DNA from 3 places in the Paenibacillus tundrae genome. Region 3 is predicted to be linked to each of the others. Evidence: riboswitches for the same ligand, from Rfam matches in the RefSeq annotation. Region 3 holds a riboswitch; each other region holds the start of a gene.
What was found. A riboswitch is a leader RNA that binds a small molecule or an ion and turns the genes downstream of it on or off. The one in region 3 is predicted to bind cyclic di-AMP.
Positions count from the first base shown of each region.

Region 1 (4,243 bases), 1.6 Mb from region 3:
AGTTGTCCTTCTCTTGGAAAGAGCAATTTACACCGCATCAAGTGGAGTACCTTGAAGAACGTGTGATGTCCGCCAAAGTGCTTGATTTTTGGTTTGAGAAGAATGACAGCAAAGAGCACGCGCAGCGGTAAATTTCAGTCGGGACATACGTTTCGTATGACATGACAGTCCAATACAGTCACGTGAGACCTAAATGAGTTGTCATTTAGGTCTCTTTTTGTAAATTAATTTGGAACATAGGAGCCATAGACATGATTAGTGATACAGAGCTGGATGCCCTGCGTTTGTCAGGTGAAAAGGTTAGAGTGGTAAGGGACGAGCTTGAGTCCAATGATGTAACAGGAATTGTTGTTGCTTGGGATGGAGAGCAGGTACTCATTCGGCGGCAGAATCGACGTGTGGTTAAGCTCGATCGTAGTTATCGCTATCAGCTGTTCAGCGAGCCGCGCCAGAGTCCACTTAGCGAGTAGGAAATGAGCTAACGGGATTTACCATCCTCCTATAGGCATAATCGATTCGCTCAGGAGAAAGGATAGTTACAGTGAAGGATGTGGAACTATCTCCGAGAGGGCGTGCAATGATATGACATTGATGAATGAAAAGGTTCACGCGTATAAGGATCAGATTGGTGAGTTGAGCGATGTGCTACCGGGAGTGGTGAAGTCTTACCATGAGTTTACGGGAGAATGCTTTCAGCCAGGAGCCATTGATGCCAAAACGAAACAATTAATCGCCTTGGGCATTGGCTTATTTGCGAATAACGAAGTGTGTACCTTCTATCACGTGGAGGAAGCTCGTGCGAAGGGTGCTACCGATCAGGAGATCATGGAGACCGTTGCAGTGGCGGGTGCCGTAGGCGGCGGTCATGCACTATCTCAGGGCGCAATGCGCGTACAGAAGGCGCTGCACTAAGCAGGATGGGGCTATATCAATGAAAATAAGGACGTATTCCTTGGCAAATGCTACGGGAATAGGTCCTTATTTATGTACATCGAAGTTATATTATATTTTTCCAATCATTTTATTATACATAAACTGGCCAGTAACTCGGCGAGCCGTAACATAACGGTCTTTGAAGTAAGGGTTAGACAATTTAGTGATGCTGACACCTTTGCTGCTTGATGCGTGTGCGAATTGGCCGTCACCGATGTAAACACCTGCGTGTGAAACACCTTTACCCATTGTATTGAAGAATACGAGATCGCCTGTGCGAAGGTTCGCTTTGGATACAGGAGTTCCTGCTTTCGCTTGCTGCTGGGAAGTGCGGGGTAGATCGATGCTATATTTATCAAAAAGATATCTCATAAATCCAGAACAATCGAAGCCGGCCATTGTTGTACCGCCCCATTTGTAAGGAATACCTGCCATGTTATTAACGACGGTGTTGATTGTGCTTGCCTCTGTACTTGTTGCACCTGAAGTAAATAGTACTGCTGCTCCAAAAATGGAGATGATAAGTTTTTTCAAAATCAATGTTCTCCCTTCGTTGCCTACGGAGTTAGCTAAGGGTTCGGTAGAAGGTTCCCTATATTTCCTATGTATAAGAATAATTCACCCAAAATGGTTCCCCCGTTTTCAAACATGAAACTCGGCAAATGAATAATTAAGTTTTTGTAACCTTTTGAAACTATATTGCATATATGCGTAAATGTCAAACCCATCTTAATACCTTCTTTATCGCCCAATGTTAACGGAACTATTGATTTTTATGAAGAATAAACACGAAATGACAGCGTAACTAATTACAAAATAGTAATATGTGATTCAAATCCAAACTAGAGTGTATACCACTCGAGGTTTGTCATGTGCAGTTTGAACTATTCTGATAGATACAATAATCGCGGAATGTTACAAGATGTTGCATTAATTGACAAAGTTATTTTTTTTGCATAAGATCGTTCTATCCAATCCACATATTGGATAAAAATATAGTCGTTATAATTTAATTCAAATAAAGGAGTTGGTGGAGAGACGTGTAATTAGAGGGTGAAAGTAAGTGGAATGAAGAATTGGATGATTTCAATAATAACGGGGAGTGTGTGATCATTTTGAATACAAAAACAAAGTTAGTTACATTAGTTCTAGCATTTTCAATGGTATTTTCTGCGGTAGGTATGGTCATTCAACCGGTTAGGATTGTATCTGCTGCGGATGCTTCGGGAACAACAGCAAGCATATCCGATATCTTGAAGAATCAAAGAGCCGATGGAGGCTGGAGAAAAGAATATAAGCAATCCACTGGTGAGTGGGCGAAATCTACGATCGACAATAAAGCTACATACTCAGAAATTAGAAGACTAGCTAAAGAATTCAAAAAGACAAACGACCCACGTTATTCTGCTGCCGCGATTAAGGGAATTAACTTTTTGCTGAATATGCAGTATTCCAATGGTGGGTGGCCTCAAGTTTATCAAAGTTCTGGTTATCACAAACATATTACCTACAATGATGATGCGATGATTAATGTAATGTACATGTTGGATGAAGTTGCGACACGAAAAGGTGACTTCTCCTTTATTGACAGCAACCTTGCCAATCGTAGTAAAAATGCGGTTGCTAAAGGTGTGGATGCGATTTTGAATACACAGGTAGTTTCAGGTGGCAAGCTCACAGCATGGGGGCAACAGCATGATTCAAGCACACTTAAGCCTGCAGGTGCAAGAATCTATGAAGTACCATCATTAACAGCTGGAGAGAGTGTAACGATTGTTAAATTCCTGAAAACAAGACCTTCCAACGCCAAAATTACAGCATCCATCAAGGGAGCCGAAGCTTGGTTTAACAAAGTGAAGATCACCGGTTACCGATATGAAAGAGCGAACGGCGATAGCAAAATTATTGCTGATTCCAAAGCTGCACCAATCTGGGCTCGTTTCTATGAAGTTGGAACGGATAAACCCATCTTTATCGGTCGTGACGGCATCGTGAAATACAAATTGAGCGATATTGACAAAGAAAGAAGAGGCGGTTATGCATGGTATGGTAACTGGCCATCCAAGCTGTAACTTAATTTAGATTCTAAACTGGTACCAATCGTGCCAGATCATATGCCAGCTCCTAAACATGAAGCCCGATCCGGAAGTGACTATCTGGATCGGGTTTCTTCCTGAGCATTTGTATATTGACATGTAGATGCTTGCGTGATATATTATTTTTTGTCGCCGAGATACATATATATCACGGAGATATACATATGCGGTCGTGGCGGAATTGGCAGACGCGCACGGTTCAGGTCCGTGTGGGCTAACCCCCCGTGGAGGTTCGAGTCCTCTCGACCGCATCGAATGAAAAGGTTCCCTGTTAGACATTAGTCTATCGGGGAACCTTTTTTTGAACTCATATGGGGGATCTCACAGCTTGTCCATCCATTGTCGGTTACAACGACCTACGACTAATCACAGGCTTGGGCAATTTTTTGCCAATTATATTACTACACGTATTATGATGCTGTAACTGTAATGTTATCGATATTAGGCCCTTCTGTACCTGTTGTTACAACTCTGATGGTATTCGTTCCAGAATTCATGGGTACCTGAATGGTTTTCTCGCCCCATGTCGACCAGCTTCCTGTTGCTGAAAAAGAGGTATTGCTGATCACTTTGTTTCCGTTAACGTACACATCGAGGTTACGCGTGCCACTCTCTAATGCATAACGAAACTTTACGTTTTTGGTACCACTTGTCGCATTGTTAATATTATTCCATTGAATGGCAGAGTTCGTTAGTGCATTGAAATTAACATACCCCGAGCCGGTGTAACCTGGGTAGATTGTCTCAACTACAGCATCAGTTAGGGTAGTTCCTGTTTCAGCTTCATACGTTGTACCACTTGTGTTACCACTTCCTGGCCCAGTGATATTCGCTACAAATGTGGTTACACTTTGAGCAGGAAGCTGTGCAGTAAATGCGCCGTTAGACACATTGATCGGTGCTCCACTTGCTAGGTTACGGCTGCTATCCGTTACCCATGAGGATACAGTAGAGGCGTTACCATTTTGCAGGACAAATCGCTGACTGGTTGCAGAAGTTCCTTTGTTAATTGCGACGACGACAACCTTGTTATCTCCTTTGTAGGCAGACACAAACGTATTGGTATCTGGGTTTTTCGTTGCATCCACTCGCAGATAGCCTGGACGTACGAATTTGGAGAAATGAGCCATATTATAACCGCGTTTGCTAATCGTGCCATCCTCTTTCATCGGTCCGTACTGTCTACGGATGTACCACCATACATAGGCTTGAAA
Region 1 is NZ_CP145605.1:2,264,614-2,268,856, forward strand. Features, by position in the region: gene V6W81_RS10275 (hypothetical protein) at 1-131, shown strand, start outside; gene V6W81_RS10280 (hypothetical protein) at 252-470, shown strand; gene V6W81_RS10285 (carboxymuconolactone decarboxylase family protein) at 583-912, shown strand; gene V6W81_RS10290 (C40 family peptidase) at 1,003-1,467, opposite strand; cyclic di-AMP (ydaO/yuaA leader) riboswitch at 1,473-1,604, opposite strand; gene pelA (pectate lyase) at 2,049-3,005, shown strand; tRNA gene V6W81_RS10300 (tRNA-Leu) at 3,196-3,280, shown strand; gene V6W81_RS10305 (carbohydrate-binding protein) at 3,440-4,243, opposite strand, start outside.
Region 1: another riboswitch for cyclic di-AMP. It lies ahead of V6W81_RS10290 (C40 family peptidase); the one in region 3 lies ahead of V6W81_RS17160 (3D domain-containing protein).

Region 2 (4,243 bases), 2.3 Mb from region 3:
GGAGATAACCGAGAACCGCCTCCTCGACGGGGATATCGAGGTAGTGGTTAATCCAGGCGTGAACAGTGGATAGGCATCCAACTGAATTATAGGTGGACAGGGTGTGCTCGAGTTTTCTAAAGTCGATCCAGGGATGGAGGGCTTGAGCGAGCTTGATTAACCGTTTGCCCATAGCAGAGGAGTGTTCCCTGAGATCTGGAGGGGTTCGCTGAACGTGGACTAGTTTGTCAATAAGAGCTGTTCGCCATGTGTCCTTCTGATCCGCTGCACTGTAGATGCCCTTAATCGCCATTCCTTCCAGGCGCACAATGCTCGGATGTAATTGACAACGCATGAATGATTCCAGGTCTGCTACGTTGCGGATTGAACCTTCTGCTATAAGTGCATCCATGCCGAATGAATGAGTGAACCCTCCGACTTGAATAGAGGAATCAAGCAGTTTGACATAATCGAGCAGCTTATTCCCACGGTTCACGATCTTTCGCCTCCTATGTTCGTTAAATGTTATTATATATAACATTTTATTTCGTTTTGAAGCTGTTTATGAGTTTGAATCCGAATTATATGATATATATATTCACATAATTATCCGCTTTTTGTCAATTAAATCTTGTTAATTTTGTTTTATTTTCTTTATATGTTATTTAAAATAACGTACTGAGTTATATATTGGAGTGTGTGTGATAATCTTGTCATTGGAAGAGAAGTAGTAAAAGTAATATTAGTGATTATTCCATTGGCTTGCTCATTGAAGCTTATCAAGGGTAAATGAACTACAAAAATAGGTCGAACTCAAGGATATGCAACTGCTGTGGAAATATGACGATTCATGCAGGTAGAGGGGGAATTATCGTGTGAAAAAGCTGAATTTAAAAAGTACTTTACTTTTATAATGAAACCCGGTATAATCATTTTTGTTGCCGATAATTTACGACATGCGGTCGTGGTGGAATGGCAGACACGCTATCTTGAGGGGGTAGTGGGCGTATGCCCGTGGAGGTTCGAGTCCTCTCGACCGCATCATAATGCAAGACAGAAGAAGCTTCCGAACTCGGAAGCTTCTTTTTTTGTTTCTACCGTTTTTATTTTATTCTAATCATTAAGCCCGACCGATTTGAAGTAAACGTACGATTTCGCCATCGATAAGCTCTCTACTTACTTGGATGAATCCTAACGATTCATATAACGTCCCGGCGATTCGATTGTCTGGTCGATGTCCAATCATAATCCTTGTACCATTAGAATTACGTCTACTTCTCCGAAACATTGCAGTAAGTACTTTTTTCATACCACATCACTCCTCTCAACAGAACACTCTAATGTATATCCTGGGCCCTTATGCCAAAATAAGCTCGTGAGTGCAAAAAAAAGCCACCGACTAGAGAATTCCTGCTTAAAGCTGTGGTCTCCGGTTAGATGGCTGTTGGTTGTTCAATTTATTTTTTTAGTAATTTCTCGATGTCAGCTTCGATCTGATCAGGAGTTGTTTTGGGTGCGTAACGCTTTACGACACGTCCGTCTTGATCCACTAGGAATTTAGTGAAATTCCATTTGATTGCTTTGGAGCCGAGTAGGCCTGGAGCCTCTTTGGTGAGATGCTGGAACAGGGGGTGAGCGTTCGATCCGTTGACATCGATCTTCTCGAACATCGGGAAGCTTACACCATAGTTCATTTGACAGAACTCAGCAATATCATCGGATGAGCCTTTTTCCTGTGCAAACTGATTGCTCGGGAATCCGAGAACTTCAAAATTGCGATCTTTGAATTTATTGTACAGCTCTTGCAGCCCTTCGAATTGTGGTGTCAATCCACACTTACTAGCTGTATTCACAATAAGCAGCACTTTGTTTCGGTATTGAGACATTTCTTGTTCTTGGCCTCGAAGGGTATTAACTTTGTATTCATAAACGGTCATGAAAATCGCCTCCTATATCGAATGAATGATTCCTTTTTCGTATATATCTATTATATTGGTTACAATTAAATAATGCAAAACTAATATTGGATAATTATAGTTTTAGCTCTTTTTGAGCTTGAATTGGTCTTCATATGGACGAATAGGTAGAAGATTTTTGTGATCACGAGAATTAGAGAGCTTAGGGGAGATGGATGAAGCAAAAATATGTTGTAAGCGATATCATTGGGTTGAAACGGCATAAATCCGTCGATTCGGTGATCTATGTACACTTTACATCAACATGACCTCGGTGTATGATTCATATCGTAATTTCTAATTTAATTTCTATTGTACATGAAAAAACGAAACAAACGATAATATCGATCTAATCAGTAATGATGTAAGAACGATGTTTTAATCGCTGAGTTTCCATTCATTCATGGGTGGAAAACGGGGGAACCAACAGGATGCGCTGTTCTAGGACGGTATGGATCCATGGGGTGAATTTTCCGGTAACAGCCGGAAATAGGGCGACTCTCGCGCCCGAATCCGTCAGCTAACCTCGTAAGCGTTAAAGGGAGAGGCAACAAGCCGTACGCTGGTTCATGGTGTTTTTGCCATGGATTCTTTAAGAAGCGTCCGGGAGGCCTTGGTCCCCCACGCTTCTTTTTTGTTGTCTTTTCACGCTAAGGGAGGAACGAATGATGGATAATGAGATGATTTTAGTAACTGCTCCGAACGAAGCGGGGCGCAAATTTATCAAACTATTGATGTACAAAAAAATGCCGTTTGCCGTTCTGACCAACAGTGCAGGGGAAGAGCGGAAACTCCGGAAGTTCGGGGTAGAGCATGTCATTCGCATGAACACGGCTGCGGCAGAGAAATGGTTTTTACCTCAGAGTAGTGTAGGTAATGTTTTTATTTTTGAGAATAGTCTGAACTTGACCTGCCGTTATTTGCAGATCTGTCGTTCGTGGACATCTAAGTCGCTGTGTGTGATTACAGAACAGAGCCATCCAAAAGGAATTTATCGAGGCATGGGTGCCGATCGGATTGTCTATTCATTAAACGGAGAAGTGGGCTTCCTGCTTAACGGTTGATGCTGCAACCGATGATTGCTCCCTTGTCAGGTGCCTGATATAATTGAACGAATAGATCATTAAACTTATGAACAAAGGGTAAACGGAATTTTGAGGAGACTCATGCATGAAGTGGGTCTTCTTTTTTATTGTTTAGGGGATGTAGCAAGATAAGGAGGAATAGTTGTGCCAGATGTACGTGGGTTAAAATGGTTGTTCTTCGATGTAGGAGATACGCTAGTGGACGAATGGGAGCCTGTAGACGATATTATCGGTCAGTTCGTGAGAGAAGCCTGTGCACTTGGATATCCGGTGCAGATCGAGACTGTACGGGAGATATTTGTCACCTGTTACCGAAACTACGAGGCATGGCCAATGAAAGTGGCGATACGTACGTTGATTAGCGATGAACAGCATAGAGAGCAGATCCAGGCTAAATTAAAGTTTCGTAAAGAGCTTGAGCAACCCTATGCGTGTGCTGGTTCAGTGCTGAAATCACTGTCACGATATTATCGAATTGGCATCATTGCTAATCAGAGTCCGGGTACGGAGGAACGGTTAGAGCGTTACGGCTTGCGTAAGTATGTGAATGTACTTGCTTGTTCTGCTGAAGAAGGAGTGTCTAAGCCTGATCGTGAACTGTATGCAGTGGCATTGAAGCAGGCGGGATGCAAGGCTGAGGAAGCAGTTATGATCGGAGATCGCATCGATAATGACATCGTTCCGGCGAAGAAGCTGGGAATGCGAACGATACGCATTTTACAGGGGTATGGACGGTTCCAGCCTGAGCTTGAAGATCAGGATCACCCGGATTGGACAATTGATAATTTAGAGCAGCTTCTTCCTTTGCTTTTACCAGATCAAGACTAGGAGATACATACTCCAAAATAAGATTTATGCTGATGACCCTACTGGAGCATATCGTTCTAGAAAAGGATAAATAAGAGCCGACCATTTCAAGTGAACGTTTCACTTGGATGAGTCGGCTCTTTTTATTTGAATTAAAACAGCGCGATGGTCTGAATAATGAGATACACATTCAGGACAACGATGACTGCAGCGATGATCCAGGACGTAATTTTCAACCACAGTTTGTTAGCGAATGCACCCATACTCTTCTTATCACTTGTAAACATGACCAGCGGAATAACCGCAAAAGGAAGCTGTAAGGAAAGTACAACTTGGCTTAGGATCAGAAGTTCCTCTGTTCCATGCTCTCCTGCAATAGCGGTCACAATGACGGCAGGAATGATTGCAATCAGGCGA
Region 2 is NZ_CP145605.1:1,544,146-1,548,388, forward strand. Features, by position in the region: gene V6W81_RS06630 (urease accessory protein UreF) at 1-475, opposite strand, end outside; tRNA gene V6W81_RS06635 (tRNA-Leu) at 938-1,020, shown strand; gene V6W81_RS06640 (hypothetical protein) at 1,100-1,288, opposite strand; gene V6W81_RS06645 (glutathione peroxidase) at 1,437-1,916, opposite strand; cyclic di-AMP (ydaO/yuaA leader) riboswitch at 2,308-2,484, shown strand; gene V6W81_RS06650 (hypothetical protein) at 2,600-2,998, shown strand; gene V6W81_RS06655 (HAD family hydrolase) at 3,164-3,847, shown strand; gene V6W81_RS06660 (Nramp family divalent metal transporter) at 3,979-4,243, opposite strand, start outside.
Region 2: another riboswitch for cyclic di-AMP. It lies ahead of V6W81_RS06650 (hypothetical protein); the one in region 3 lies ahead of V6W81_RS17160 (3D domain-containing protein).

Region 3 (4,243 bases):
TTGCATATCACGGATATACTGGTCTGTCATTTTGATTGGATCTTCTGCCTTATCAATGATGGAGTTAATATTGGACATCGTTAGATCTCGTAAACGTTTGAAAATGGACATTATGTTATTCCTCCTAGTCGATATTACAACCTTGTATATAATCATACATACGTGATAAACCTCAACCCGTTTCAATTTTAGCAAAAAAAATCAAAACAAACTTCTTCATCATGTAAAATTATTCTTTTAATTGACCTTTTATCAGCAGATGTTCATCAAGGAGCCTCTCTGCAGTCTGCACGATTTCATCAATCTGCATGCGTGTGATCGCATCAAAATGAATGCCCATAATGACCGTCACCGTAACCTTCAACTGATATGCCGCCTTGCGCGCAAGCCTCTCGCATAACTCCTGCTCCTTATGCCCTGGGACATGAAATGTAGCTCCACTAAGACGATCGTGATCTACATAATAGGTTGCCACCGCTCCTATGTGTGCATCGCCGCCTGTAACCATGAATACTTTGTCCTGCCCCACGTCTACAACCTGTAATCGAATTGAACTCAAATCATATTTACTCATACTAATCCACCTATCCTTTTCTCTATCTCATGTTATGGTCCGAATTATGAACAAGATTCGAGAGACTGACAATGAAACATCTCACAAGTCGAATAAATCAAGATTACATCGGGCATACCATAGAGAACGCATTTTTGGAAAAGGGGGCTGCTATTATGCGTATTCGCCTCATCGCAATATCATTTATCGTCTTTCTCTTGAGCGGAAATTTCGCTCCTGCTCATATGTCAGCTGAACCGAACCAAGCCAGTTCACCTGTCACGGAGTTTGATGCACAAGGCGATGAACAGCTCACGCTAGGTCAACTAAGACAGAAATATGCTGATACGTTCAAGACGAATGGGCCTTCCACCAAACAGGTTGCTCTGACTTTTGATGATGTTCCTGATCCAAGGTTCACTCCACAGGTATTGGATGTTTTGAAAAAGTATAAAGTCAAAGCGACTTTTTTTATTGTAGGCAAGCGGGCAGAGAAACATCCGGCTCTAGTCAAACGTATGGTTCGCGAAGGTCATATCATGGGTAACCACAGCTATAGTCATCCTGAATTCAGTAAGCTGACGATGAACGATTTTCGCAAACAAATTTTACATACCGGGGATATCATTCACAATTTAACCGGGTATACGCCAAAAATGATTCGCCCACCTTACGGGGATATTAATGAGAAGCAGCTCCAATGGGCTCAGAAGCAGCAATATAGCATTGTGAACTGGAATGTCGATTCACTCGATTGGAAAGGTCTTTCCAAAGATGAAGTGAAGCAGAATATTTTATCGGCTGTTAAACCAGGGTCGATCGTTCTTCAACATGCAGGAGGCGGAGTGGGCTCTAACCTTCAGGGAACGATTGATGCGTTACCAGAGATCATTGAGGAGCTTCGAGCACGGGGATATAGCCTTGTAACACTGGACGAGATGTTAAACATCTCTAAGAGCAAGTAATTCCAGCATAGGCACTTTAAGAGAAACGTTAAACTAAAAAGGGCGTCTCTACTCACATCAGACTGTGAATGGAAGACACCCTTTTTCATTTTGTTTGCATGACGTTTATTTTAGAATGTAAAGCTCAACATCTTGGAAACCGAATGTGCTCACGGATTGTTTACTGCCAGGAATGAAAATATCAACGCGTTTACCTTTAATCGCACCGCCTGTATCTCGCGCCGTAGCTACAAACGCTTGTTTCGGCAGTCCTGGGTGTGTGTGACCTGTCACGAGGACTTTCGTTCCCAGCGGGATCACACTTGGATCTACAGCGATTGTACCCAATTCAAGCGGATTACCGAAGTAATCTACAGCACCCCATTTTCCGTTTTCGGATGGATCTGCAGAGTACGCTGTTGCCTTCATTTCAATGGACTTGCTGTAATCAAATGTTTTGCCCCAGGCTTCAACCACTTTGCTGTCTGCATTGACATCCAAGCTTGCTGTTGTGATCGTTTTAGCCTCTGCTTTGGCTGCTGGAGCCGCTGCTGCTGAGACGGTGTTGGCTTTTCCAGGTACAGTAATTTTCAGCCCACCATAGATGTTATAAGGTGAAATATTTGCATTTGCTTTAATGAGTGCTTCCATACCTACACCATACTGTTTGGATAAAGTATAGAATGTATCCCCCTCTTTGGCCACATGAACAGAGTCAGCGTAAGCTGGAACGGCCTGAATGAGCATAGCTGCTGTCAGCAATGCTGTTGCTGCTTTCGCAATACGTTTCTTGTTAAACATGGTCTTCCTCCCTCATTATGCCTGCGAGGTTAGTTGTCGGATTCGGATGGAGGAAACCACCCTATAGGTTCAATCACATGCCCTTAACGTTATGTACGCCCTAATTCACCCCTAGCAGTACGCGAACATCAATCCTCGTTTCTGCATCGTTACATCCCCCGCACTTCCTCCTCGGAAGTTTCGGCAGGAACAATATATCACAATCTTGTAACCTATAGTTGTAGTAAATCTTACCAGTACGTTTATGACACATCAAAATTGGTTAATAAAACAAGCCTTTTTCATATTAATAATTCATATATGTCTTCTATATAAGTAACAAAAAAGTTACCTTTTATTCCATTGATCCTTCTGATTATGTATCTCCGGAAAACAAATAAAAACAACCCTGCCGACGATGATGTCGACAAGGCTGTTTGTTACTCTTCATTCAATAGTGTATCCCCAGCTGCTCGGCAGCTTATGATCACATTACTATAGAACTTTGGCAAGAAAATCACGTGTACGAGCATTCTTAGGTGCACCAAACACTTCATCAGGTGTTCCTTGCTCAATAATTACTCCGCCATCCATAAACAGAATTCGGTCTCCTACTTCACGAGCGAAGCCCATCTCATGCGTAACAATGACCATCGTCATTCCACCCTCTGCCAGGCGTTTCATGACATCAAGCACCTCTCCAACCATCTCTGGATCGAGTGCTGAAGTTGGCTCGTCAAACAACATTACATGTGGTTGCATCGCCAAGGCTCTCGCAATCGCAATACGTTGTTTTTGTCCACCTGACAACTGGTTAGGGTATGCATCTTTTTTGTCAGAAAGACCCACCGTTTTAAGCAAATCGGCTGCAATCTGATCTGCTTCCTGTACCGATTGTTTCTTTACTTTGATTGGAGCAATCGTGATGTTCTGCTGAATCGTCTTATGAGGAAACAGGTTGAAATGTTGAAACACCATACCCATCTTTTCACGCGTAGCATTGATGTTATGCTTCGGTTCTGTAATTGAAACACCTTCGAATAGGATCTCGCCTGAAGTCGGCTGCTCAAGCAGGTTCAGACAACGCAAAAATGTACTTTTACCCGAACCGGATGGTCCAATGACAACGACAACCTCGCCTTTGCCAATCGTGACATCAATGCCTTTTAATACTTCATTTTTTCCATAGGATTTATATAATTGACTAACGTCGATCACTTGCATTCAACTTCCTTTCCAGTCGTCCGAGCAGCTTGGACAATATGAAGGTCATTACAAAATAAATAGCTGCTGCAATAAGGAATGGATTCATCCCTTGGTACGTAATATTTTTGACCACACTTGCTTGATACATAATGTCGACCATACCAATAACCGAGATGATGGAAGACTCTTTAATAATCGTTACGAACTCATTACCGATTGCAGGTAATACGGCCTTGAACGCTTGTGGCAATATAATGTAGCGCATCGCTGCACCTCTACCCATACCCAGTGAACGAGCAGCCTCTAATTGTCCACGATCTACACCTTGTACCCCTGCACGGAAGATCTCCGCAAGGTAAGCACCACTGTTGATGGAGAGTGTGATTACACCGGCTTGTAGCGCCGAGAAATTAATTCCGAAGGTCAGTGACAATCCATAATAGATAATCATCAATTGCACGAGCATTGGCGTACCACGAATCAGTTCAACATACGCTGTACCGATCCAACGCAGAATAGCCATATCATGCATACGGAACATACAGATAATCAAACCGATGATTACCCCGAACAATACACCGAGTGCAGATAACAAAAGGGTATAACCTATCCCTGTCGCATAGAAGCTTTTATACGCCCAGAATACTTGAAAAATATTTTTGGTATCTTTACCTGCCATCAATTGGCTTGCTTCGGTTACCATTTCTTCAATTCTATTTTCGCTCTTAAGCCGTTCCAACGTACTATTTACGGCATTTAG
Region 3 is NZ_CP145605.1:3,835,015-3,839,257, forward strand. Features, by position in the region: gene V6W81_RS17145 (PspA/IM30 family protein) at 1-111, opposite strand, end outside; gene V6W81_RS17150 (hypothetical protein) at 230-574, opposite strand; gene V6W81_RS17155 (polysaccharide deacetylase family protein) at 730-1,518, shown strand; gene V6W81_RS17160 (3D domain-containing protein) at 1,624-2,298, opposite strand; cyclic di-AMP (ydaO/yuaA leader) riboswitch at 2,301-2,494, opposite strand; gene V6W81_RS17165 (amino acid ABC transporter ATP-binding protein) at 2,773-3,495, opposite strand; gene V6W81_RS17170 (ABC transporter substrate-binding protein/permease) at 3,482-4,243, opposite strand, start outside.